Regions from separate parts of the Glutamicibacter halophytocola genome, predicted to be linked through region 1. Evidence: riboswitches for the same ligand, from Rfam matches in the RefSeq annotation. Region 1 holds a riboswitch; each other region holds the start of a gene.
What was found. Region 1 has a riboswitch for S-adenosylmethionine ahead of AOZ07_RS01750 (methionine ABC transporter ATP-binding protein). Riboswitches for the same ligand answer to the same signal wherever they lie in the genome.
Positions count from the first base shown of each region.

Region 2: another riboswitch for S-adenosylmethionine. It lies ahead of AOZ07_RS03875 (O-acetylhomoserine aminocarboxypropyltransferase/cysteine synthase family protein); the one in region 1 lies ahead of AOZ07_RS01750 (methionine ABC transporter ATP-binding protein).
Region 3: another riboswitch for S-adenosylmethionine. It lies ahead of AOZ07_RS17755 (flavin reductase family protein); the one in region 1 lies ahead of AOZ07_RS01750 (methionine ABC transporter ATP-binding protein).
Region 4: another riboswitch for S-adenosylmethionine. It lies ahead of AOZ07_RS14470 (OsmC family protein); the one in region 1 lies ahead of AOZ07_RS01750 (methionine ABC transporter ATP-binding protein).

Region 1 covers NZ_CP012750.1:378,962-384,732, reverse strand. Annotated here, with positions in the region: gene AOZ07_RS01760 (MetQ/NlpA family ABC transporter substrate-binding protein) at 1-759, opposite strand, end outside; gene AOZ07_RS01755 (methionine ABC transporter permease) at 802-1,518, opposite strand; gene AOZ07_RS01750 (methionine ABC transporter ATP-binding protein) at 1,535-2,341, opposite strand; SAM riboswitch class I at 2,427-2,516, opposite strand; gene AOZ07_RS01745 (SDR family oxidoreductase) at 2,801-3,664, shown strand; gene ggt (gamma-glutamyltransferase) at 3,882-5,705, shown strand.
Region 2 covers NZ_CP012750.1:816,186-821,956, reverse strand. Annotated here, with positions in the region: gene AOZ07_RS03880 (cystathionine gamma-synthase) at 1-858, opposite strand, end outside; gene AOZ07_RS03875 (O-acetylhomoserine aminocarboxypropyltransferase/cysteine synthase family protein) at 855-2,159, opposite strand; SAM riboswitch class I at 2,248-2,338, opposite strand; gene AOZ07_RS03870 (LysR family transcriptional regulator) at 2,571-3,512, opposite strand; gene AOZ07_RS03865 (DUF1852 domain-containing protein) at 3,635-4,627, shown strand; gene AOZ07_RS03860 (methionine synthase) at 4,647-5,687, shown strand; gene AOZ07_RS03855 (flavin reductase family protein) at 5,674-5,771, shown strand, end outside.
Region 3 covers NZ_CP012750.1:3,860,234-3,866,004, forward strand. Annotated here, with positions in the region: gene AOZ07_RS17740 (DUF6941 family protein) at 1-403, opposite strand, end outside; gene AOZ07_RS18920 (hypothetical protein) at 504-653, opposite strand; gene AOZ07_RS17745 (ZIP family metal transporter) at 677-1,420, opposite strand; gene dnaB (replicative DNA helicase) at 1,482-2,837, opposite strand; gene AOZ07_RS17755 (flavin reductase family protein) at 3,497-3,997, opposite strand; SAM riboswitch class IV at 4,095-4,212, opposite strand; gene AOZ07_RS17760 (PaaI family thioesterase) at 4,584-5,000, shown strand; gene AOZ07_RS17765 (dihydrofolate reductase family protein) at 5,046-5,636, shown strand; gene AOZ07_RS17770 (PQQ-dependent sugar dehydrogenase) at 5,644-5,771, shown strand, end outside.
Region 4 covers NZ_CP012750.1:3,121,175-3,126,945, reverse strand. Annotated here, with positions in the region: gene AOZ07_RS14480 (SDR family oxidoreductase) at 1-186, shown strand, start outside; gene AOZ07_RS14475 (L-idonate 5-dehydrogenase) at 176-1,231, shown strand; gene AOZ07_RS14470 (OsmC family protein) at 1,308-1,859, opposite strand; SAM riboswitch class IV at 1,889-2,009, opposite strand; gene AOZ07_RS14465 (DEAD/DEAH box helicase) at 2,175-5,363, shown strand; gene AOZ07_RS14460 (MarR family winged helix-turn-helix transcriptional regulator) at 5,376-5,771, opposite strand, start outside.

The sequences.
Region 1 (5,771 bases):
TTCCAGGGCCTTGCCCTTTTCGGTGTCCATGAAGCCTGGCTTCGCGGCGATGATGTTGATATATGGCAGCGCCTCTTCTTCCTTTTCAAAGAGCAGCGCATCCTTCGGGGTGAGCCCGATTTCCGCACCGAGGCGGGCGAAGAGGAATCCTGCATCCACGTCGGGAAGCGTCTTGGACAGCGACTGCTGATCCACCTCGACAAATTTGAAGTTCTTGGGGTTCTCCAGGATGTCGTTCTGCGACAGGTGGATCACGCTCTTGCCTTCGGTGACCTTCAAGAGCCCGGCCCGATCCAGCAGCGCCAACGCGCGGCCGTTGTTGGCGGTATCCACAGGAAGGGCAATGGTCGCACCGTTAGGCAGGTCCTTGATGTCGTCGTACTTCTTCGAGTACACGCCTGCCGGCGAGCTGTACATGTAGAAGGCCGGCTCCACGTCGACGTTCTGGTCCTTCTTGAACTGTTCAAGGTAGGCACCGTGCTGGAAGAAGTTGGCATCGTATTCGCCGTTGGACACCACGTGGTTTGGCTGCACGATGTCGGTGACATAGGTGGCTTCCAGGGTCCAGCCCTTTTCAGCCAGCAGCTTCTGGGCGATTTTGGTTGGTTCCTGGGATGGAGCCGATTCGGTGACGATGACCTTGATGGTCTTATCCCCCGAGCTGGCCTCTGGGCCGCCTACCAGGCCGCAAGAAGTCAGTGCGAGAATTGCGGCGGAGCCGGCGGTGAAGGTCAAAAAGGTGCGGCGGGATAAAGCCATGGTGTTGTCCTTTGATGAATTGCGAGTTGAGTGGTTCAGTGTTTAGCGCTTGTCAGCGGCGCGCGATAGCCGGGTTCCGAAGAATTGAACTGCGTGGACCAGCAGGATCATCAAGACGATGGCCAGCAGCATGACTCCGGTTTCATAGCGGTAGTAGCCGTAGCGGATGGCGAAGTCGCCGATGCCGCCGCCGCCAACGAGACCGGCCATGGCCGAGTACGAGATGAAGCTGACCGTCATGATGGTGATGGAAGACAGCAGCGCCGGCTTGGCTTCGACCAGCAGCACTTCACGGATGATCTGTCCGCGCGTGGCTCCCATGGCCTGCGCGGCTTCGACCACTCCGTTGCCCAGCTGGCTGATGTTCTGCTCCACAAAACGGGCGAAATACGGGATCGCGTTGATGGTCAGCGGCACGATAACCGCGGCGGTGCCAATAGTCGTTCCCACAACAAATCGGGTGAACGGAATAATGGCGATCAGCAAGATCAGGAATGGGAAGGAGCGGATCGTATTCACCAGCCCGTCAACAATCTTGTGCACTCGCGGACGCGGGCGCAAGCCGTTGGGAGACATCGAATAGAGCCAGATGCCCAGCGGGGTTCCCAAGAGAATGGCGATCGGGATCGAAACCAGCAGCATCGCAAAGGTCTGTGCCATGGCCACCCAGATTTCCGGGGCCAGTTCCACAATGCGGTCAAGGCTGAATGCTGCTGCGCTGCCGTTGCTCGTGGCTAGCACTACTGAAGTGAAGTTCATTGGTAATCCAGGTTCTCTATACGCGGGTTACGTTGGCGGCAAGGTCTTGGGCCTGCTTGGGCTGGCGGTTCAGCGTGATTTCATCGCTGATCAGGTAGCGGCCGATAGGCGTCTTTGGTTCAAAGCCTGGTTCTTGTAGCGAGCTCAGGGCGAACTCTTCCACGACCGCGGCGTCTTCCATCACCGAGACCTTGTCGGCGATGGCCTTAATGACATTCATTTCGTGGGTGACGATAACGGTGGTGATGCCAAGGCTGGCGTTAATGTCGCTGAGGTACTGGAGCACCGAGGTAGTGGTTCGCGGATCCACCGCGCTGGTAGGTTCATCGCACAACAAGACCTTGGGCTCGGTGACCAGCGCGCGGGCGATGGAGATGCGCTGCTTCTGCCCGCCCGAGAGCTGTCCAGGATAGGCGGACGCCTTGTCGGCGAGGTCCACGATGGATAGTGCTTCCAGGGCACGTTCGCGGCGTTGTTTCTTGGGCACACCGGCGAACTTCAGGTTCAGTTCAACGTTCTGTTGCGCGGTGCGATTGTTCAGCAGGTTGAAGTGCTGGAAGATCATCCCGATCTCATGGCGCTGCTTGCGCAACTCGCCTTCGCTCAGCCCGGTCAGTTCTACGCCGTCAACAAAGACCTGGCCCGAGGTCGGGCGCTGGAGCAAATTGATATTGCGCAACAGCGTGGATTTGCCGGCACCGGAAAAACCGATAATACCGTGAATGCTTCCGGCTTGAATATCCAGCGTGACATCCTTGACGGCCGTGAACTGGTCGCGGCCTTTGCCGAAGGTTGTTGTTACGTTCTCAAGACGAATCATCATCGCTCCCTTGATGCTTGGTTATGCGGAGCGTACTTCGCAAGAAACCATCTGCTGGGGACAGATTTTTCCGTCGCGAAGTGAAAGTACTCCATCGGTCCTGGCTGTAGCACCGCTCCCATACGGGTGGTTGCTGCGACGTCGTTGAGCCAGATCTCTCAGTCGCTCTGGATGGTGTGTGTTCGGTTGTACCGCCCGAACAATTCAAGTCTGTCCTCCATGGATGCAAGCCGGCAAACGTTACGTCAATCAGCGTCATGAAGTCGCAGTTCGGACGGACCGGGAAAGGAATCACGCAATAATCCGCGTAGCAATACGAAATATTTCGTCACTTGCTCCCTTTAAGACGAAAAGGCTTGAAGAACTTGCACCTCTGGCCATCGATGCGCCAGCGATCATGGTGCGGGAATTCTGTGCTGGGCGCCGTGGTTGTACTGGAGTGCAAACCTACGAGAGGACTTCATGAAGATCGCAATTACCGGTGCCACCGGACAACTTGGACGACTGGTCATCGATGCATTGCTGCGGCGCGGAGCCGACCCCGCCCAGCTGGTTGCCATCGGCCGTTCGGAAGAGAAGCTGGAACCCCTGGCCGGCAAAGGTCTTCAGACGCGCGTCGCCGATTACAACGTGGAGGCCAGCCTGGTCGCCGCGCTGGAGGGCGTCGACAAGCTGTTGCTGGTTTCGAGCAGCGAAGTGGGCCAGCGGGCAACCCAGCATGAAAATGTCATCACCGCTGCGCAACGCGTCAACGTCAAGCTCATCGCCTACACCTCCATCGCCAATGCCCTCACCGGCAACATGAAACTGGCGCAGGAGCATATCGCCACCGAACACCTGCTGGCTGGTTCCGGCATCGGCTACGTCCTCTTGCGCAACGGCTGGTACACGGAAAATTACACCGATCAGCTCCTGGGCTACCTGAACAGCAAAGTCGTGCTCGGCGCCGCGGCCGACGGCAAGATCAGCGCCGCCACGCGCGCGGACTATGCCGAGGCGGCTGCTGCGGTATTGCTCTCGGAAGCCGGGGAAGCCGGGAAGATCTACGAACTGGGCGGGGACAAGCCTTTCACCCTCAGCCAGCTCGCCGGGGCTGTCGGCGCTGCCGCGGGACAAGATGTCGCCTACCAGGATATGGACCCTGAAAAGCTGGTTGAGATCTACACCGAATCAGGTGTTCCCGCGGTGTTCGCTGACATTCTGGTGGATACGGACCTGCGCATTCGCGAAGGCGCCCTGGAAGTGCATTCCGGGGACTTGGCACGGCTCATTGGCCGCGCGCCTACCTCCCTTGGCAAGGCGATCAAGGACGCCCTGGCCCGCTAAGGCAGGCTGGTATTTTCACCGTTGGAGGCAATCAGCCAGGGCGATTCATGGGCCGCTGGTTGCCTCCGGGTTTTAACGGCATAGCGCAAAATAATCCTTCGACCAGCGCGGAAATAGAGCATGCAATACAAAATGGCGCGTGTCACAACGCTGGCGAATCCAGTCCTTCCCGTAAATTGACGCATACTTCATCCCCACCTTTTCAGGAGATCAGAGTATGCAACGATCAAGTTTGCGCGCCCTGGCTGGCGCCGCGATTCTCTCCCTGGGCCTTGGCGCATTCAGCGCGATCCCGGCGAGCGCCGATCCACGGCACACCGAAAAGAATCCCACGGCCACCGGCACCGGTGGCGCGGTCTCTTCGGTAGATCCGGAAGCATCAGCGGCAGGCATCGAGGTACTGCGCAAGGGAGGCAACGCGGTAGACGCCGCGGTCGCCACAGCGGCGGCGCTGGGCGTGACCGAACCATACAGCGCGGGTGTCGGCGGTGGCGGCTATTTCCTGTATTACGACGCGGCTTCCGGCAAGGTCAGCACCATCGATGGGCGTGAAACTGCCCCAGCTGCTACCCCTCAGGACGCATTTATTGATCCGGCGACCGGCGAGCCCTACAACTTCACTCCGGAACTGGTCACCAGCGGTGTTGCCGTGGGCGTTCCGGGGACCGTAGCCACCTGGCAGCGAGCCCTGGACAATTGGGGCTCGCAAAGCCTGAAGCAGGTGCTGCGTCCGGCGACGCAGGTGGCTTCCCGCGGTTTTGTTGTTGATGAGACCTTCCGGGAACAAACCTTGGACAACAAGGAACGCTTCGAAGCCTTCGGCTCCACCAGCGAGCTTTTCCTCCCCGGTGGCGATGCGCCACAGGTGGGGAGCATCTTCAAGAACCCCGAGCTGGCCGATACCTATCGCCTGCTGGCCAAGGAAGGCCCAAAGGCGTTCTACCACGGTGATCTGGCCTCCGAAATCTCCCAGACGGTCCAGGCCCCGCCCAAGGTCGAGGACACCAAGCTGCCGGTCCCTGCCGGTTTTGTCAGCACCGAGGACCTCGCCAACTATGAGGTGGCCGAGCAGAAGCCAACCGCGGTGGACTATCGCGGGCTGGACATCTTCGGCATGGCGCCCTCCTCCAGCGGTGGCACCACCATTGGCGAATCGCTGAATATCCTGGGCAACTACGACCTGTCCTCCATGGAACCCGCCGACGCCTTGCACCACTACTTCGAGGCCACCGCGCTGGCCTATGCGGATCGCGGCAAATACGTGGGTGACCCCGCCTTTGTGGATGTGCCGACCGAGACCTTGACCAGCGAGCTCTTCGGCGCCGACCGGGCCTGCGCGATCAACCCCGATCATGCGGCCGCCAAGCCGGTGGCCCCGGGCGACATCGAGAATTTTGATGGCCAATGCCCGGCAGCTGCCGCTGAGCCGGCCGTTGAGCATGACACCGAGAACATCTCCACCACCCACCTGTCGGTGGTGGATCGCTGGGGCAACGTCGTGTCCTACACGCTGACCATCGAGCAGACCGGAGGGTCGGGCATGGTGGTGCCGGGGCGTGGCTTCCTGCTGAACAATGAGCTCACGGACTTCTCCACGGTCTATGACCCGGAAGATCCAAACCGCCTTGAGCCGGGCAAGCGCCCGCGCTCCTCGATGGCGCCAACCATCGTGCTGCGTGACGGCGAGCCGGTGATGGCCATCGGTTCCCCCGGTGGTTCAACCATCATCACCACGGTGCTGCAGACGCTGCTCAACCGCTACGACCTGGGCATGGATATCAGCGAAGCCATCGCCGCCCCGCGGGCCTCGCAGCGCAATACCGCTGCGGTGACTGCAGAACCGGAATTCATCGACCAGTACGGTTCGGCCATGGAGGCCTTCGGGCATAAGCTCACCCCGGCCGGGGACTCCTTCACCCCGCAGGCAGAGATCGGCGCGGTGGAAGCGGTGCAGATCAATGAGGATGGAACTCTGACTGCGGCAGCCGAGCCGGTGCGCCGTGGCGGAGGATCTGCCATGGTGGTGAATCCCGCCCAGTAGGCTCCTGGAAACAGCATCGGCTCCGTCCACCCTTCTAAGGTGGAGGGAGCCGATGCCATTTTGAGG
Region 2 (5,771 bases), 440 kb from region 1:
TTCGAGTCCCGGGTAGTAGACCCGGGTGACCTCGGGCTGCGCATCGAGCCAGCGGGCCAGGGTATCGGCCGAGGCGCAGTGGCGCTCCATGCGCAGGCCCAGGGTTTTCAGCCCGCGGGCGGCCAGGTAGGAATCCTGCGGGCCGGCCACAGCTCCGCCGGCGAACTGCTGGTAGCCCACCGCTTCGGCCAGGGTCTGCCCGCGGAAGTGATGGTCGGCCACGATCACCGCGCCGCCGAGCACATCGGAGTGCCCGCCAATGTATTTGGTGGTGGAGTGGACCACCGCGTGGGCGCCGAAATCCAGCGGGCGCTGCAGATACGGGGTGGCGAAGGTATTGTCCACCACCAGCAGGGCGCCGTGCTCGCGGGCGATGTCCGCCCAGCCGGCCAGGTCGGCGATGCCCAGCAGCGGGTTGGAGGGGGTCTCCACCCAGAGCAGCGCGGTGTTCGGGCGCACCGCGGCGCGCACCGAATCCAGGCTGGTGATGTCCACCGCCGAAGAGGTGATCCCCCACTTGCTGTGCAGCTTGGAGATCAGCCGGTTGGTGCCGCCGTAGCCGTCGGCGCCGAGGATGATGTGGTCGCCCGGTTCGAGCACCGCGCGCAGCAGCGCGTCTTCGGCGGCGATGCCGGAGGCGAAGGCGAAGCCGGCGGCCCCGCCTTCCAGCGCGGTGAGCTGGTCCTGGAACCCGTCGCGGGTGGGATTCGAGCCGCGGGAGTATTCATGCCCGGAGCGCAGCACGTTAATGCCGTCCTGGACGAAGGTGCTGGTCTGGTAGATCGGCGGGACCACCGCCCCGGTGTGCGGGTCCTTGTGCTGGCCGGCGTGCACGGCGAGGGTGTTGAAGCCGCTCATGATGCTCCTTGGGTTTGCGGGGCCAGGGCCTGGGCCAGTGCGTGGTCCAGGGCCTGGGTGAGATCTGCGAGCAGGTCGGCGGGGTCTTCCAGGCCGACCGACAGGCGCAGGGTGGCGGTGTTCAGCCCGGCGGCGGCCAGCTGCTGCTCGGAGAGCCGGCAGTGGGTCATGGTGGCCGGGTGGGAGATCATGGTGCGGGTGTCCCCCACATTGGCGGCCAGCGAAATCAGCTTCAGCCCGTCGATCAGCGGGGAGACCAGCGTGGGATGGGCCAGCTCGATGGCCAGCACGCAACCGGTGCCCTTGGGCGTGATCTTCTTGGCCAGCTCGTGGCTCGGGTGGGTGGACAGCGAGGGGTGGTGGATGGCCACAATGCCCGGGTGCGCCAGGAGCTCGCCGATCAGCGTGGTGACGCTGCGCTGCACATGCCCGGCGCGTACCGGCAGGGTTTCGATGCCGGCCAGGATGCCCTGGGCGCTGGCCGGGGCCAGGGTCGGGCCCAGGTCGTGCAGGAATTTGGAGCGCACCAGCATCGCGTAGGCGGCCGATCCATGGCGCTCAAGCAGCGAGGTGTTGTTCAGCCGCACGCGCGGGGCGGCGATCTGCGGCCAGCGGGCGGCATCGGAGAAGTCGAATTTGCCCGAGTCCACGACGATCCCGCCCAAAACAGAACCGTGTCCGGCCAGGCCCTTGGTGGCCGAGTGCACCACGATGTCCGCGCCATGATCCAGTGGCCGCACATTCAGCGGGGTGGCCAGGGTGTTATCGACCACCACCGGGATATTGTGCTCGTGGGCGATGGCCGCGATGGCGGGAAGATCGGCCACGGTGCACAGCGGGTTAGAGACCGACTCCAGGAAGAACGCCCGGGTGTCTTCCTCGATAGCGCCGGACCAGGCGGACGGATCGGCCTGGTCGACAAAGCTGATGCGGATGCCGAAGTCGGCGAAGGTGTCGGTGAGCAGATCCACGGTGCCGCCGTAGAGCGAGGAGGAGGCCACGATGTGCTTGGGGCCCTGGGTCAGGGCCAGCAGGGACAGGGCTACCGCGGACTGGCCGGTGGCGGTGGCTACCGCTTGGGCGCCGCCTTCCAGTGCTGCCACGCGCTGCTCGAGAATCGAGACGGTGGGGTTGCCGGTGCGCGAGTAGGTGAAGCCGGCCTGGCGCAGCGCGAACTTCTCGATCGCTTCGGCATGCGACTGGAATTGGTAGGCTGCGGAATTGTGCAGTGGCGGCAGCATCGGGCGGAAGTCTCCGCTCGGGCGATATCCGGCATGGACCGCGTCGGTTCCTTGGCTCATAGCTCCTCCTCGTTCTCTGCGAGGGAGTGCACCGATTAGGCATCGTGTGGCAACACGAAGCACAGCACGCAAAAGCGCGTTCGGAACTGCTCCATCGTTCCTGGCATTAGCACCTTTCGGTTTCCCGATGGTTGCTGCGACGTCTTCGAGCCAGATCTCTTAGTCGCTCTTGATGGTTTGTTGTTCTTCCATGGTTGGCCACGGGCCGCAAACGGCGCAAGCGCTATCGGGCGGCCAGCTTCATACAAGGCCGCCAAGCTTCATATGTCGTGAACTTGTCATGATGACGCGGTGGTTGGCACCACTTTATGACGCATAGTTTTGAACAGAACCTGCGTGATTTCAAGGTTTTTGCCGAAGTTTGTGACGATGCGCCGGTGATCGATGACCGGGAGTTACGCCGTGGGCGGCTCAGCCGAGCACCTCGACCCCGAAGCTGGCGACCACCGCGCGAACTTCTTGCAGGTAGCGCTGGGCCTGGTCGGTCAGCGGAATGGCGGCGTGGTCGATCCAGCCGATCTCGATCCGCTCCTCGATCGCCAGCGGGATGGCAACGATGGAGGGATCAAGCTCGTCGCTGATGATGCCGGTGGAGATCGTGTACCCGCCCAGGCCGATCATGAGATTGAAGATGGTGGCGCGGTCCGAAACCTGGATTTCGCGTTGGCTGGAGCGCGTGGAGAGCACCTCCTCGGCGAAGTAGAAGGAATTGTTCGCGCCCTGGTCGAAGGTCAGCCGCGGCAGGTCCTCGAGGTCTTCGAGCGTGACCTGGTCCCGGGTGGCCAGCGGGTTGCTGCGCGAGATGAAGATGTGCGGATCAGCCAGGAACAGCGGGTGGAAGGCCAGCCGGGATTCGCGCAGCAGCTTGTCGATGACCTTCCGGTTGAAGTCGTTGCGGTAGAGGATCCCGATGTCGCTGCGCAGGGTGCGCACGTCCTCGATGATCTGTTCGGTGCGCGTCTCGCGGAGCGAAAACTGGTATTCCTCGGCGCCGCTGGCCTGGACCATCCGGACAAAGGCGTCCACCGAAAATGAGTAGTGCTGGGTGGAGACGCCCAGCAGGCGCCTGGCGGAGGGCCGGCCGAGGTAGCGGTGCTCAAGAAGCTCCACCTGCTCCAGGACCTGCCGGGCATAGCCGAGGAATTCTGCGCCTTCGGCGGTGAGCGTCACTCCCCTGGCCGAGCGCACCAGCAAGGTGCGCCCCACCCGAGATTCGAGCTCCTTCATCGCCGCCGACATGCTGGGCTGCGCGACGTAAATCAAGTCGGCTGCGGCGGAGATCGAGCCTTCGGAGGCGACCGCCACGAAATAGCGAAGCTGCTGCAGTGTCAAGCCATTTGTTCCCTGAACCATAGATTGAGTCTATATGAATCCATAGTTATATCGAGTTACCTGATATCAAGAATCACCCTGCAAGATTGACGCAACGACTTCCCCTCGGCCTGCCCAGGCCTCCCAAATACAGATTGGCCATCATGGCAGACGCATTAAATTTCAGCATTAGCACCACCAGATTCGACGAGAATTACTCCCCTTCGACAAATTCGCGCACCACGACAAACTTCGCTAATTTGGCACGCGGAGAGCGCCGCGAAGAGAACCTGCGCAATGCCCTGACGATGATCAACCGCCGGTTCAATTCCTTGGCTCACTGGGACAATCCCCAGGGCGACCGCTATTCTCTTGAATTGGAAATCATTTCCGCAAATGTGCACTTTTCTGCCGATAATACCGACCAGAAATTCCCTCTTTTAGAAGTGCTTGAAACCACGATCGTGGATAAACTCACCGGCACTCGGTCCCAGGGCATGGTCGGCAATAATTTTTCTTCTTATGTCCGCGATTACGACTTCAGCGTTGTGCTCCCAGCATCGTGTAATGACAGCGGAGCTCCGGTGCTTCCCGAAGATTTTGGCGATCTCCACGGACAGCTCTTCCAGCATTTTTTGAACTCGCAGGCATACCGTGAGCGTTTCGCCCAGCTGCCGGTGGTCTGCATCAGCGTCTCCACCTCCAAGACCTATTTCCGCACTGGCAACAGCCATCCGGTGCTCGGCTTGGAATACCAGCAGGACGAGAACTCGCTCACGGATGCGTACTTCGGCAAGATGGGCTTGAGCGTTCGCTACTTCATGCCGCCGGGCGCCGTCGCGCCGCTGGCCTTCTACTTCCGTGGCGACCTGCTCAACGATTACACGAACCTGCAGCTGATCAGCCTGATCAGCACCATGGAGACCTTCCAGAAGATCTACCGCCCGGAGATCTACAACGCTAATTCGGCGGCTCCCGCGGTATACCACCCGAGCCTCGGTGCCGAAGATTTCTCCCCCACCCGCGTTTTCTATGACCGCGAAGAACGCACCCAATTGGGAAAGATCCAGGGCAAGTTCACCGAGGAACACTTCATCGCCCCAAATCGTGAACTGCTAGATCAGTGGTCTTCCTCCTACCCGACTCCTGTCGCCTAAGATCCAGAAAGATTCTTCTATGACTTCCCCGCTTATCCCCACGTCAATTGTCGGCAGCCTGCCCAAGCCGTCATGGCTCGCCGAGCCTGAAAAACTTTGGTCCCCTTGGAAGCTTGAGGGCGCGCAATTGCGCGAGGGCCAGCAGGACGCCATGCGTGCTGCGGTCCTCGAGCAGGCCCAGCGCGGCATCGACATCATTTCCGATGGCGAGCAGTCCCGCCAGCACTTTGTCACCACCTTCATTGAGCACCTGAGCGGTGTCGACTTCGAGAAGCGCGAGACCGTGCGCATCCGCAACCGCTACGACGCCAGTGTTCCCACCGTCGTCGGTGCAGTAGAGCGCGAAAAGCCGGTCTTCGTTCAGGACGCGAAATTCCTGCGCACGCTGACCGACCGCCAGATCAAGTGGACCTTGCCTGGCCCGATGACCATGGTTGATACCTTGTACGATGCGCACTACCGCAGCCGCGAGAAGCTTGCCTGGGAATTCGCGACCATCTTGAACCAGGAAGCCCGCGAGCTTGAGGCAGCCGGGGTGGACGTCATCCAGTTCGACGAGCCTGCCTTCAACGTCTTTTTTGATGAGGTGGCCGACTGGGGCATCGCTGCCCTGGAGCGCGCCTGCGAGGGACTCAAAGCCGAGACCGTCGTGCACATCTGCTTTGGCTACGGCATCAAAGCGAACAATGACTGGAAAGCCACTCTCGGAGCTCAGTGGCGCCACTACGAGAAGTCCTTCCCGCTGTTGCAGGCTTCCTCCATCGATACCGTCTCGCTGGAATCCCACCATTCAAATGTTCCGCTTGAGGTTGTCGAAATGGTCCGTGGCAAGCGAGTGATGCTCGGAGCTATCGACGTGGCCAATGACGCTGTGGAGACTGCCGAGGAAGTGGCGCAGACCCTGCGCAACGCACTCGAATTTGTCGATGCCGACAAGCTGATTGCCAGCACCAACTGCGGCATGGCGCCGTTCCGCCGCGATGTGGCCCTGGCCAAGCTCAGCGCGCTCAGCGCAGGCGCTGGCATCCTGCGCGAGGAGCTTGTTGGTGCCCGCGTCTAAAGCGACAGAATCGGCCACACCATCGTTGCCCGCAGATGATTTCAAAGCGATCTTCCGCGGGCACCCTGGCGGCGTCAGCCTGAT
Region 3 (5,771 bases), 430 kb from region 1:
GAATGTCAACAGAGAAATACAATTTCCGGACTAGGGCGTTATTGATGAATATTTCAGCTCGATACCGCCCAGCAGAGTCAATCTTAAGCGGAACTTCAGCCGTGAAGACAAGACCCACTTTCCCTTCATATGGGTTTACCGCCTGTTTCGGATTCATTGTGGTTTCCAAGACAAGTCCGCTTGACCCATCATCATTCCCGACCCTTATCTTGACTGGGAATGGCGCTCCACCTTCTCTAGCCCGGATACGCCCAGCGACGTGCAACGTCAGCGGGGCCGGTAATGAAGGCAAGGCGACTCGAGTGAAGCTCGCGCCCACTGCCGTAAGGCTGTCCCCTTCGACTCGCGCGAATTCCGCTAAGAAGGCGTAGTCAAGCTCGGGAAGATTCTCCAACGTCGTCATGCGTCCGATCATATCCATGGAACGGCGCGCGCGTAAGAAAAACTTTCTCGATTACGAGAGATTCAGCTTCAGGCTCAGCAGATCAAATATCGAATCCCAATTACTCCGTTGTCACGGTGGTGACCGCCATGGATTCAAAGGCAACGAGGAACACCAGAACAAACATGCCCATGGTGGTGGCCAAGAATTGCGGTGCGTAAATGGTTTCTGTAGCTGGCGCAGGATTGTGGCTACTACGTCTTAGGGGCATGCCCTAATCATGCCAGTTTTCTGCTATCCGCCCAGAACATGCAGGGCGAATGCCGACAGGAAGCCACCGGTGACCAGCAGCCCGGTGTAGTCATGTTCAACAGAATAGGCTTCTGGAATCATCGAGTCGGCAATCATGGTCAGGATTCCGCCTGCGGCAACTGCCGTGGCAAAGGCCAGGGCTTCTTCAGGCATGGATTGCATGGCCAGTGCCCCGGCAAAGGCAGCCAGCCCACAAGAAATCGCGATGGAACCCCACAGAAGGGCAATCGAGGAACCTTTGCGGCCGGCGCTCTTCATTTGAGCCGTGCTGGCCAGCCCTTCGGGAATGTTGGAAATGAAAATGGCAATGAGCATGGCGGGGTTGATGCTCGCGCTAGCCACAACGCTCAGGCCCAGTGCCACGGATTCGGGAATGCCGTCGATCAAGGCTCCCACCGCCAAAGCGGTGCCCGCAGGTTCGCCGCCCTGAGCGCTGCCCGAGGCTTTTTGACGCCTTGTGGTGCGCCAGGCCAGTACCCGATTGGCCGAGAAATACAGCGCGGCGCCCACCAGCACACCGGCCGCCGTTGCCAGGAGCCCGCCAGTTTCGAAGGCCTCGAGTACAAGCTCAAAGCTCAGTGCACTGACCAGCACTCCTGCGCCGAAGGCCATGATCGCGCAAACCCAGACCTTCGGAATTTTCAGCCACCAGGCGGCGCCAGATCCCAGCAACAGCGCCGATCCGGCTACCGTGCCCCAAAGCAAGGCCTGCAAAGAAGCGAACATGGCACCCACTATAGCCAGCAAGCCGCCGGCTTAGTAGCTGCCATGTCGGTTCTGACTGGGATTAACCCTCGGAGGACATATTGCTGAAGCGCGAGTAGTGGCCTTGGAATGCCACGGTGATGGTTTTGGTGGGACCGGCACGGTGCTTGGCGATGATCACGTCGGCCTCGCCTGGACGGTTTTCCTTGTCATACACATCATCACGATGCAGCAGGATCACCATATCGGCGTCCTGCTCAATGGAACCGGATTCACGAAGGTCCGAAACCATTGGCCGCTTATCGGTTCGCTGTTCGGAACCACGGTTCAGCTGCGACAGCGCGATCAGCGGAACATCGAGCTCCTTGGCCAGCAGCTTGAGGTTACGCGAGAACTCGGAAACTTCCTGCTGGCGTGATTCCACGCGCTTGCCCGAACTCATCAGCTGCAGGTAGTCGAGGATGATCATGCGCAGCTCATTGCGCTGCTTCAGGCGGCGGCACTTTGCGCGGATTTCCATCATGGACATATTCGGCGAATCGTCGATGAACAGCGGCGCTTCATTCAACCGGCCCATGGTGGTGGCAATCTTGGTCCACTGCGCGTCCTCCACCGAACCCTTGCGCAGGTCCTGGAGCTGGATGGAGGCTTCTGCCGAAAGCAGGCGCATCGCAATTTCATTGCGGCCCATTTCCAGGGAGAAGAAGACGGTGGCCATGTTGTTCTTGATGGCGGCGGACCGGGCGAAGTCCAGCGCGAAGGTCGACTTACCCACTGCAGGACGGGCCGCGATGATGATCATCTGGCCGCCCTTCAGGCCCTGGGTCAGCTCGTCGAATTCGTAGAACCCGGTGGGCACGCCGGTGATGCCGTCGCCGGCGTTCGCGGCGTTTTCGATTTCGTCTACGGTGCCTTCGATGATATCCGAGAGGCGTACGTAGTCTTCGCTGCTGCGGTTTTCCGCAACCTTGTAGACCTCGGCTTGCGCTTCGTTGACGATGGCATCGACTTCTCCATCGGGCGAGTAGCCCATCTGGACGATGCGGGTTCCGGCGTCCACCAGGCGGCGCAAGACGGCGCGCTCGCGCACGATTTCTGCATAGTAGCCGGCGTTAGCGGCGGTGGGCACCTGCTGAATGAGGTTGTGAAGGTAGGCAGCGCCACCCACGCGGGAAATTTCGCCGCGCTTGGTCAGCAAGTCGGCCACGGTCACGGCATCGGCAGGTTCGCCTCGGCCGTACAAATCGATAATGGCTTCGTAGATGGATTCGTGAGCCGGACGGTAGAAGTCGGTTCCGCGCAGCGCCTCAACGACGTCTGCGATGGCGTCCTTGGATAGCATCATGCCACCGAGCACGGACATCTCGGCTTCGACGTCCTGTGGCGGCTTGCGCCCTGCGTCGGATTCTCGTCCTTCGTAAACCGGCTCAGCACTCATTGCAGACACTTCCATCCCCTATTGACCCCAGGGGGAAAAATCTTCCTTGCCAGATGGCAACGTTCCAACCTGCTAGTTGATGCCAACAGTTCAATGGATTACGTCTGTGGATATTTCTGCCCCAAAGCCAACAGTAGGGCCGATGTTTACCCACGTAAACCCCATTATCCACAGGTTCTGTGCATAACATACCCTCAGCTGTGGACTAGCCTGTTCACTGTCTGGGGAGAACCCTGTGGATTATTGTCAAGTACCCAACAGTAATAGTTATTGACTAGGCTTTTTGTATTTTCACATCTGTGGACAGGGAAATATTTTGTTGAAGATAGCGATATGTTCCCAGTAGTTATCAACACCCAAAAACGCCCGCAATACAGGGTTTATTGCAGTTTTCACACAGTTCTGCACATCTTGCCCACAGACGTGTGGATAACCATGTGGATATCCACGGAATCATAAAAGGCTTAGTCACCGGCCTTTAGCACGGTCAACTCGGCAAGTTATGGCCAATAGTCCACATTTTCGCGTAGCGGTCGCGATCCACACCGTGGATAACTATTTGCCTGGCGTTGAACGCGTCCCGAAACGCGACTAGGCCCGGAGCAGATCACCATCAGGGAATCCACGCCGGGCCTTCGGGAAACTACCCCTCAGAAGATTTAGACGAGCTCAGGAACTGGGATTGAATGAAATCGGGAATCATGGAAGATCTGCGGCGAGTGCAGTGATGTGTGATGCCCATGCACCTCCAAAAGCACAACCCAGTGGTCACCAGCTTCGACTTCGTTGTAAATCGACGTTTCCAGCCAGAGGGTGGACTCTTCAATGAACAGAGCGCCCTGCTCGGAAACCACGGTATCCACGCCGAGGAATCGATCGCCCTTCTTCGAAGCGATCTGCGCGCAGACCCCTCCATTAAGATCGCTGAGAACCGAAACACCAATGTGGCTGGCCTCGCGCAGTTTCGGCCAGGTGTTGGAGGTCTTCTGGACTGCAAACATCACCAATGCCGGCTCCAGCGAAACCCCGACAGTGAATGAGGATGCAACGATGCCGGTTTTCACGCCGTCCACTTCTGCACACAGAGCGGCCACGCCTGAGGGATGTTGAGCGAAAACCTTGCGTAGGGTTAGCGGGTCAAGTTCACGATTCAATGACATGGCTCGATTCCTTCGGTTCTTGCCCACCGCGTCAGACCCAGCGGGAACAGCGGTTCGGGATGATCCGAATCCGGTTGCCACTGAGGTTTCACGCCGTGCGCGGTACTTGTTCTGACACCATTTGGCGCAAAACCGAATCCTCACCTGGAGCACCCCACTACCGTTGAGAGGGTTGCCGATCAGCAAGCCAGGGCTTTTAGCTGATGCTCTTGATTCTGCTTAAAACAATATGACTCATGACGAAGCACCGTCAAACAATTCACTTCTCAAATCGCAATATTCAACAAAATATTCGACAGTGGCTCAGTTTTAGGGTCATGGAACAGTCCTTTATTCACCAATTCGGACCGCTTCAGGCACTTCAGCCGGCCATGAAGGTGTGAGCTTCGTCGTAACGCATTAACTTATGGCACGGCTAAATATCTTCCGGCATCTGCGCTTCGTGGAAAATCGGCGCCAGGGTTCGCCATCAAGGATCTTCCCGCAAGGATTGCCGCGTACTTCAGCAGGTAAAGTGCAAATAATTGAACCGCAAGCCCCACCACTCGAACAGGCGCACCGCGCCCCGACACTTTTGGAGTCACCCGTGAGTTCCCCAGCACAGCGAATCCCCGACAAGACCAGCCGCTTCACTGACAGCATTGGCCTGGTCTTTGACGACATCACCGCCACTTCCGTGCGAGGCCATGCCGATCTCAATGAAAAGCACCACACCCCGTGGGGCGTCGTACATGGAGGTGTCTATGCCTCCATGATTGAAAGCGCCGGCAGCGTTGGCGCCAGCTACGCGGTCTCAGAGCGCAATCAATTTGCTGTGGGCGTTCACAATGCCACCGACTTCCTGCGTCCCTCTACCGGTGCGCGCGTGCAGGTTGCGGCCAAGGCGCTGTTCCAAGGCAAGACCCAGCAGTTGTGGGAAGTTGTCATCACCGATGAGGCCAGCGGAAAGGAACTCTCGCGTGGACAATTGCGCACCCAAAACGTAGATATGCCCAGCGCCTGAGCGTATCCTAGGTGGCACCTAGCGGATCAGCTTCGGAGGCTTGCCATGAGTGCCACCTATACCTTTGACGTGTTCAGCAGCCTTGATGGCTTCGGCAGTGCAGGCAGCGATTGGGGTGGCTACTGGGGAAAACAGGGGCCCGAGCTGTTGGCCCATCGCCTCGGGCTCTACACTCCCCCATGCCGCATGGTTTTCGGAGCAAACACCTTCCGCTTGTTTAGTCTCTTCTGGGCAGAAATCGAGATGAATCCCGAGGTTGAAGACGCGTGGGGCGTGGCTTTGCACGACAAGCCCGCCACCGTCATCTCCACCACCTTGGAAGAGCCGCTGTCTTGGCCTAATGCCACGCTGGAGCGCGCTGATGCCTTGGAAGTCGTCGCCCAGCTCAAGGAAACCTCAGATGTGCCGCTGCGCTCCCACGGTTCCCTGGCCATGAACCATTCGCTGCTGGCGGCAGGTCTAGTGGACTTCATCCAGGTGAGCATCTTCCCGGTGCTGACCGGGCATAGCGGCTCTGCTCCGGTACTCGGAGGGGTCGACGACTATGACCTGGAACTTGTCGATTCAAAGCTTTTGGACGGGCGGATCCAGGAACTGACGTATCGCCCGACGCGCCATCAGCCGGCGCACGCATAGCCACCCGATGAAGCACATCCGGGACACATGCCTGCTGCTCGGCGCGGTGTTCCTCGCCGGATGCTCCACGCCAACACCACTTCCAAGTCCAGCTGCCGAATCGCAAACCGCTCCAGAACCACTGGCCACCGGCTT
Region 4 (5,771 bases), 1.2 Mb from region 1:
GAAATGACCCAGAACCTGGTGGACGACGAGAAGTTCAATTCCTGGATCCTGGGCCGTACCCCGGCTGCCCGCTGGGGCTCAGTCGAGGACTTGGCCGGTCCAGCGGTATGGCTGGCATCGGACGGATCCAACTACGTCAACGGGCAAACCATTTTCATCGACGGAGGCATGAGCGTTGTCGTCTAGCACCCTTTCCAACAAGACCCTGGGCGTCGTCGCCCATGCCGCTGGCGACCTGCGGATCGAGCAGATCGACCTGCCCGCACCCGCTGCGGATGAAGCACGAATCGCCATCGCCTATGGCGGCATTTGCGGTTCGGACCTGCACTATTGGAGCCACGGAGCGGCCGGGGAGTCCATCCTCAAGGCCCCGATGGTTCTCGGGCATGAGATCGTCGGCACCGTTATCCAGGCGGCCGCTGATGGCAGCGGCCCGGGCGCGGGAAGCAAAGTCGCGGTGCACCCGGCAACACCGGGAGACACCGGGGAACCCTATCCTTCTGACCGCCCGAACCTTTCACCCGGATGCACTTATTTGGGCTCGGCTGCCCGCTACCCGCATACCGAGGGCGCTTTTGCCCGCGAGGTGAATCTGCCTGCACGCATGCTGCGCGAACTGCCCGCTGGCCTCTCGCTGCGTGACGCTGCGCTGGCCGAGCCAGCCGCCGTGGCTTGGCATGCGGTCTCGCGTGCCGGCACCGTCTCCGGCAAAAAAGCTCTGGTCATTGGCGCTGGCCCGATCGGAGCGCTGGCCGTGGCGGTGCTCAAGCGCGCCGGTGCCAGCGAAATCATCGCGGTGGACATGCACGAGACGCCGTTGGGCATTGCCAAAGAACTCGGTGCCACCGCAACCCTGCGCGCCGATGACCAGGAAGCAATCGCCAAGGTCAACGCCGATGTGGTGATCGAGGCCAGCGGCAATTACCGCGGCCTGGCCTCTGCCATTCGCGGCGCGGTGCGTGGCGGACGCGTCGTCATGGTCGGCCTGCTGCCCTCCGGCGAGCAACCTGCCCTGATTTCGCTGGCCATCACCCGCGAGCTGGAACTTGTCGGCTCTTTCCGCTTCAACGACGAAATCGACCAGGTGATCGATGCGCTGGCCGACGGTTCCCTGCACATCGGCGCGGCCGTCACCCACGAGTTCCCGGTATCCGATGGCCTTGAAGCTTTTGAAACAGCCAAGGATTCCTCGAAGTCTGGCAAGGTCTTGCTGAACTTCCTGGAGCAGTAATCCCTCCCAGTGCAACGACGCGGTGGTGGCCTCTGATAACAAGGGCCGCCACCGCGTCTTTGCTATTAAGCAGGTGCTAGTTGGCCTCGGCAAGATGCAGCGAGGTGGCCACTGGCACCGGGTTGGCGAACAGATCGAGGACTGGGCAGTGGGCATCAACTGCTTGGCGCAATTCCTCGTAGCGCTCGACGGATTCTGGACCAGCTATCTGGACTTTCAAATCCACTGAAGAGAAACCGGGACGCACCGACGCGTCGATGCCGAATAGTCCGCGAACATCGAGCTGCCCATCAGCGGTAATCTGCACATCATCAACCTGGATGCCCAGGCTCTCGGCGTAGAGCCGATAGACCACGACCTGGCATGAGACCAAGGCTGCCAATGCGTATTCAACGGGACTGGCGGCGATGTCGTTACCGCCGAGCGCTGCTGGTTCATCGACGGTGAAGGTGTGCTTGCCGGCGCGAATATTGCTGGCGACCGAAGCAAAACCCTCGCCCTGGACAGTGAAGGTCAACTGGGCACTGTGTGGAGCGGAGGAGATCCGTTCGCCCCAACCGGCACCGGCTTCTTGCAGGCGTTGAGAGCGGTCTTCGGCCACGGATAGCTTGGCTGTTGCGTGAGGCATGGGGATTCATCCCCTTTCTGGCGCAGGGGCGCCATCGTTTACGATCCTGGATTTCAAGAAGCGTCGAATCGTCACCTGGGGCACCCCGCACAATGGCCTAAAGGGTTGCCGTCCACTCAGCCAGGGCTGTGATGAGTGGAACTCGTGATTCAGTGGTTCCTTTGTATCTTGTGGCAAGCGGATCGGTAAAGTATCCACTTAACGTTTCGTCATGGCGGTCCTGTCCCTTAGCGTCGATAGGATGGTGGGTAGCAATCCGCTCCAACGCACTACCCATGGATGGCGATGATGGAATTCCAGCTGACTCTTTCCTCAGTGAACTCATTAGTGTCCGAGGAAGAACTTCGCATCGGGCAATTCTTCTTCGAATCCGGAAAAGTCCAGGATGTTGAACGCCATCGTGAACGGGGGAACGCCCGAGTCACTGCGCTGGTTCGCAACAGCGAGGTCATGGTCGGGTTTCGGATCGGCAACGAGGGCATAGAATTCCACTCTTTCTGCACCGAACATCCATCTGAGTACTCCTGCCCGGAAGTCGCAGCACTGCTGCTGGAGATAGTCAGCGACGCCGAAGACCCGCTCTACGTCTCGGATCAGGCAGCCGACCCTTATGGCTGGCAACGCAATGCGGTTCCCCAATGGGAACGAAACCTGAATCGGTTGTTGCCCGTCGTTGAAGTAGAAACCGACATTGTCGAAGAGCCGCTGGGCCTGATTTTGAAGGTCGTCACAGAGCCACGGTACGGAGGAGAAGATGTCCTCACTCTCCAAGCGAGGCCGGCAAAGCAAGGAACCAAGAGCCCGTGGGTGCAGACCGGCATTAGCTGGAAATCGGTCGCCTTTGACGAGCACTTTTCCAGGGCGCAACGCCGCGCAGTCGTGGAATTGAACCGCCTGCGGGAACATGCCGAAAAGGTGAAGTACGGTCATTTCTGGGAAACCACAGACTGGATTTCCTTGATGGAACTTCCTGGCAAGGATCTCTTGGCCGCTTTCAAGGATCTCAAGGATGCAGGCGTTGCCATTATTAATGGCGGTTCTGCGTCCAAGCCGCCGGTGAACTTCAGTGAAAAACTGGCCCATGCATACGTGGATTTCCGTCAAGGGGAAAACGGCCTGACCGTCGAAGGCGTGCTTCATGGTCCTGAACCTGAACACACGCACCTGTTGCCCGTAGGAAATCCCCCTGCTTTTGTGGCTTTTTCCTCCCAGCCGTTGGCCAAATCCAAGACCTGGGGCCTGGCAGAATTTGCTGATCCGGTATCAGCAGAGCTCGCCACGTTTATTGCCTCCGGTGTCCAGTTCATTCCGTCTTCTGAAGTAGGCCGGTTTGAGCAAACCCATCTGGACAGGGTGCGCCAGCTGGCGCCATTGAAGAGCGCGGATGTTTCCTACGCCATCCCCGACCCTCCACGACCAGTGCTGCGACTGCGCGTTTCAAGCACTGTCGACAGCGTCAGCCTGCATTATTCATGGAAGTACGCAGCCAAGGCCCAACGCCAGCGAAGTGTTGAAAAGGAAATCATCGCTTCGATCAATGACAAATTGGGCGACGACTCTGCCTTGGGACAGGTGAAATCGAACGGGATCTACGAAGATCGAGAGCTGACGATGGATGAGTCCATCGACTTCTTGGTCTACACCTTGCCGTTACTGGAAGAACATCCCGATATCTTGATTGAAGCCCAGAACCAGCTTCCCAAGTATCGGATTATCGACTCTCCTGCGACGGTAGCCATCGATGCTGGTGAAAGCACTGGAGACTGGTTTGATCTGACAGTCGAGGTCACCATCGATGACATCAAGGTGCCATTTGCGCTACTGCTAGCTGCGCTCACGCTGCACTTGGATTATCTGGTTCTTGAGGACCTGACCGTCATTCCCATCGGCGGAGAAGACTTCGCCCAGCTGCGTCAGCTGATCGACGAGGCCGGTGAATTAGGCAAGGTCGAAGGCAATACAATTCGGGTCCACAAACTGAGCATCGACTGGTGGAAGGAACTGCTGGATCTGGGCATTATCGAAGCCCAGCATAACCAGTGGCTGCAGAACATGAATGAGCTCACCAGCGGCGAAGAGCTTAATCCCGTGGAACTGCCCGAGAGTTTCAAGGCCAACTTGCGCCCTTACCAGGAACAGGGGCTCGCGTGGCTTAACTTCCTGCGAACCCACTCGCTGGGAGGGGTTCTGGCAGATGACATGGGCCTGGGTAAAACCGTCCAATTGCTGGCGTGCCTCGAACAGGCACGCATCGAGAACCCGGGCCAAAAATTCCTGGTTCTGGCACCTACCTCGGTCGTAGGCAACTGGATCAATGAAGCACACCGGTTCACTCCCCATCTGAAGACGCGGGGGATTACCTCTACCGCCAAGAAGGCAGGGCAAACAGTCGCAGACCAGTTGGGCGATGCCCAGTTGATCGTGACCAGCTATGCGATCTTCCGGCTCTCCTATGAAGAGTTCGAAGCGGCAGGGTTCTCGGTCATGATCATGGATGAAGCCCAACAGCTGAAGAACCATGCCTCCAAGGGATATAAGCAGGCCCGGCAACTGCCTGTCCCCTGCAAATTTGTGGTCACAGGCACTCCGATGGAGAACAACCTGCTGGAGCTGTGGGCCCTGGTTTCGCTGGCAGCCCCTGGGCTGTTGGGCGCTCAGAACGCTTTCAAGGACAACTACCAAAAGCAGATATCCGACGGGGACAAGGAACGGCTTGAACGGCTCAAGAGCCGGCTGCGCCCCTTTGTCCTTCGGCGCACCAAGGAACAGGTTGTTCCCGAACTTCCTGCCAAGACGGAGCAAATCTTGGAGGTGGAACTGGAACCAAACCACCGCAAAGCCTACGACCGGCGTTTCCAGCGCGTGCGCCAAGAGGTGCTCGGCTTGGTTGACGACGTCGATTCGAACCGGTTCAAAATCCTCCAGTCGCTCACTTTGCTGCGTCAGCTGGCCCTGGACCCGTCACTGGTCGGAGAAGGGGACGGAGCGAGCGCGAAGCTCGAATTGCTGCGTGAAATGATTGGCGATGCCGTGGCAGAAGGACACAAGATCTTGATCTTCAGCCAGTTCACCAGCTTCCTTACCAAAGCGAAGGAGATAGCCGAAGAGCTGGGCATTGCTCATGGCTACCTGGACGGTTCGACAAGTGCCGCCAAGCGCAAGGAATTGATTGAGGGGTTCACAGATGGCCAGTTCCCGGTCTTCTTCATCTCGCTGAAGTCAGGCGGTTTTGGCATCAACCTCACGGCGGCGGACTACTGCATCTTGTTGGACCCTTGGTGGAATCCGGCTGCCGAGGCCCAGGCTATTGACCGCGCGCATCGCATCGGCCAGGAGAAGCCGGTCTATGTTTATCGCCTCGTCGCTAAGGACACCATCGAATCCAAGGTTCTGGCACTTCAAGCGAAGAAGACGCAGCTCTTTAATGATGTCCTTGGCGACGAAGCCCAAGCAGGGCAGCAGGCAGCCCTGAATGCAGATGACTTCTTGGCCCTGATGAGCTAACTGCCTTGCCGTCTAGGCAAGTTCGCCGAAGCTGATGTTCAATCGGTGCAGCAATTCACCGAAGTTCTGCAGCTCGCCCGGTTCCCATTCGGTGAGCTGCCGACGCAGTTCTTGACGCAAGGTGTTGCCGCTAGCCAGCCATTTCTCATGGGCCAGCGGGGTCGCGGAGACCAGCTGCGCCCGGCCATCGGAAGGGTCCTGGGTTCGGGTGACCAGTCCAAGGGCTTCCAGATGCTGAACCAAACGGGAAATGGTCGCCTTATCCAGGCGGAGTTTTTCTGCTAGGACGCCCTGCTGTTGGGCGTCATCACGGATGACCAGTGCCAATACCCGGTAGCCTGGTGCCTGCAGGTCCGGGTGTACGGCCTTCGCACGGCGAATGAGCATATCCCGGGCGTGCAGAAGTAT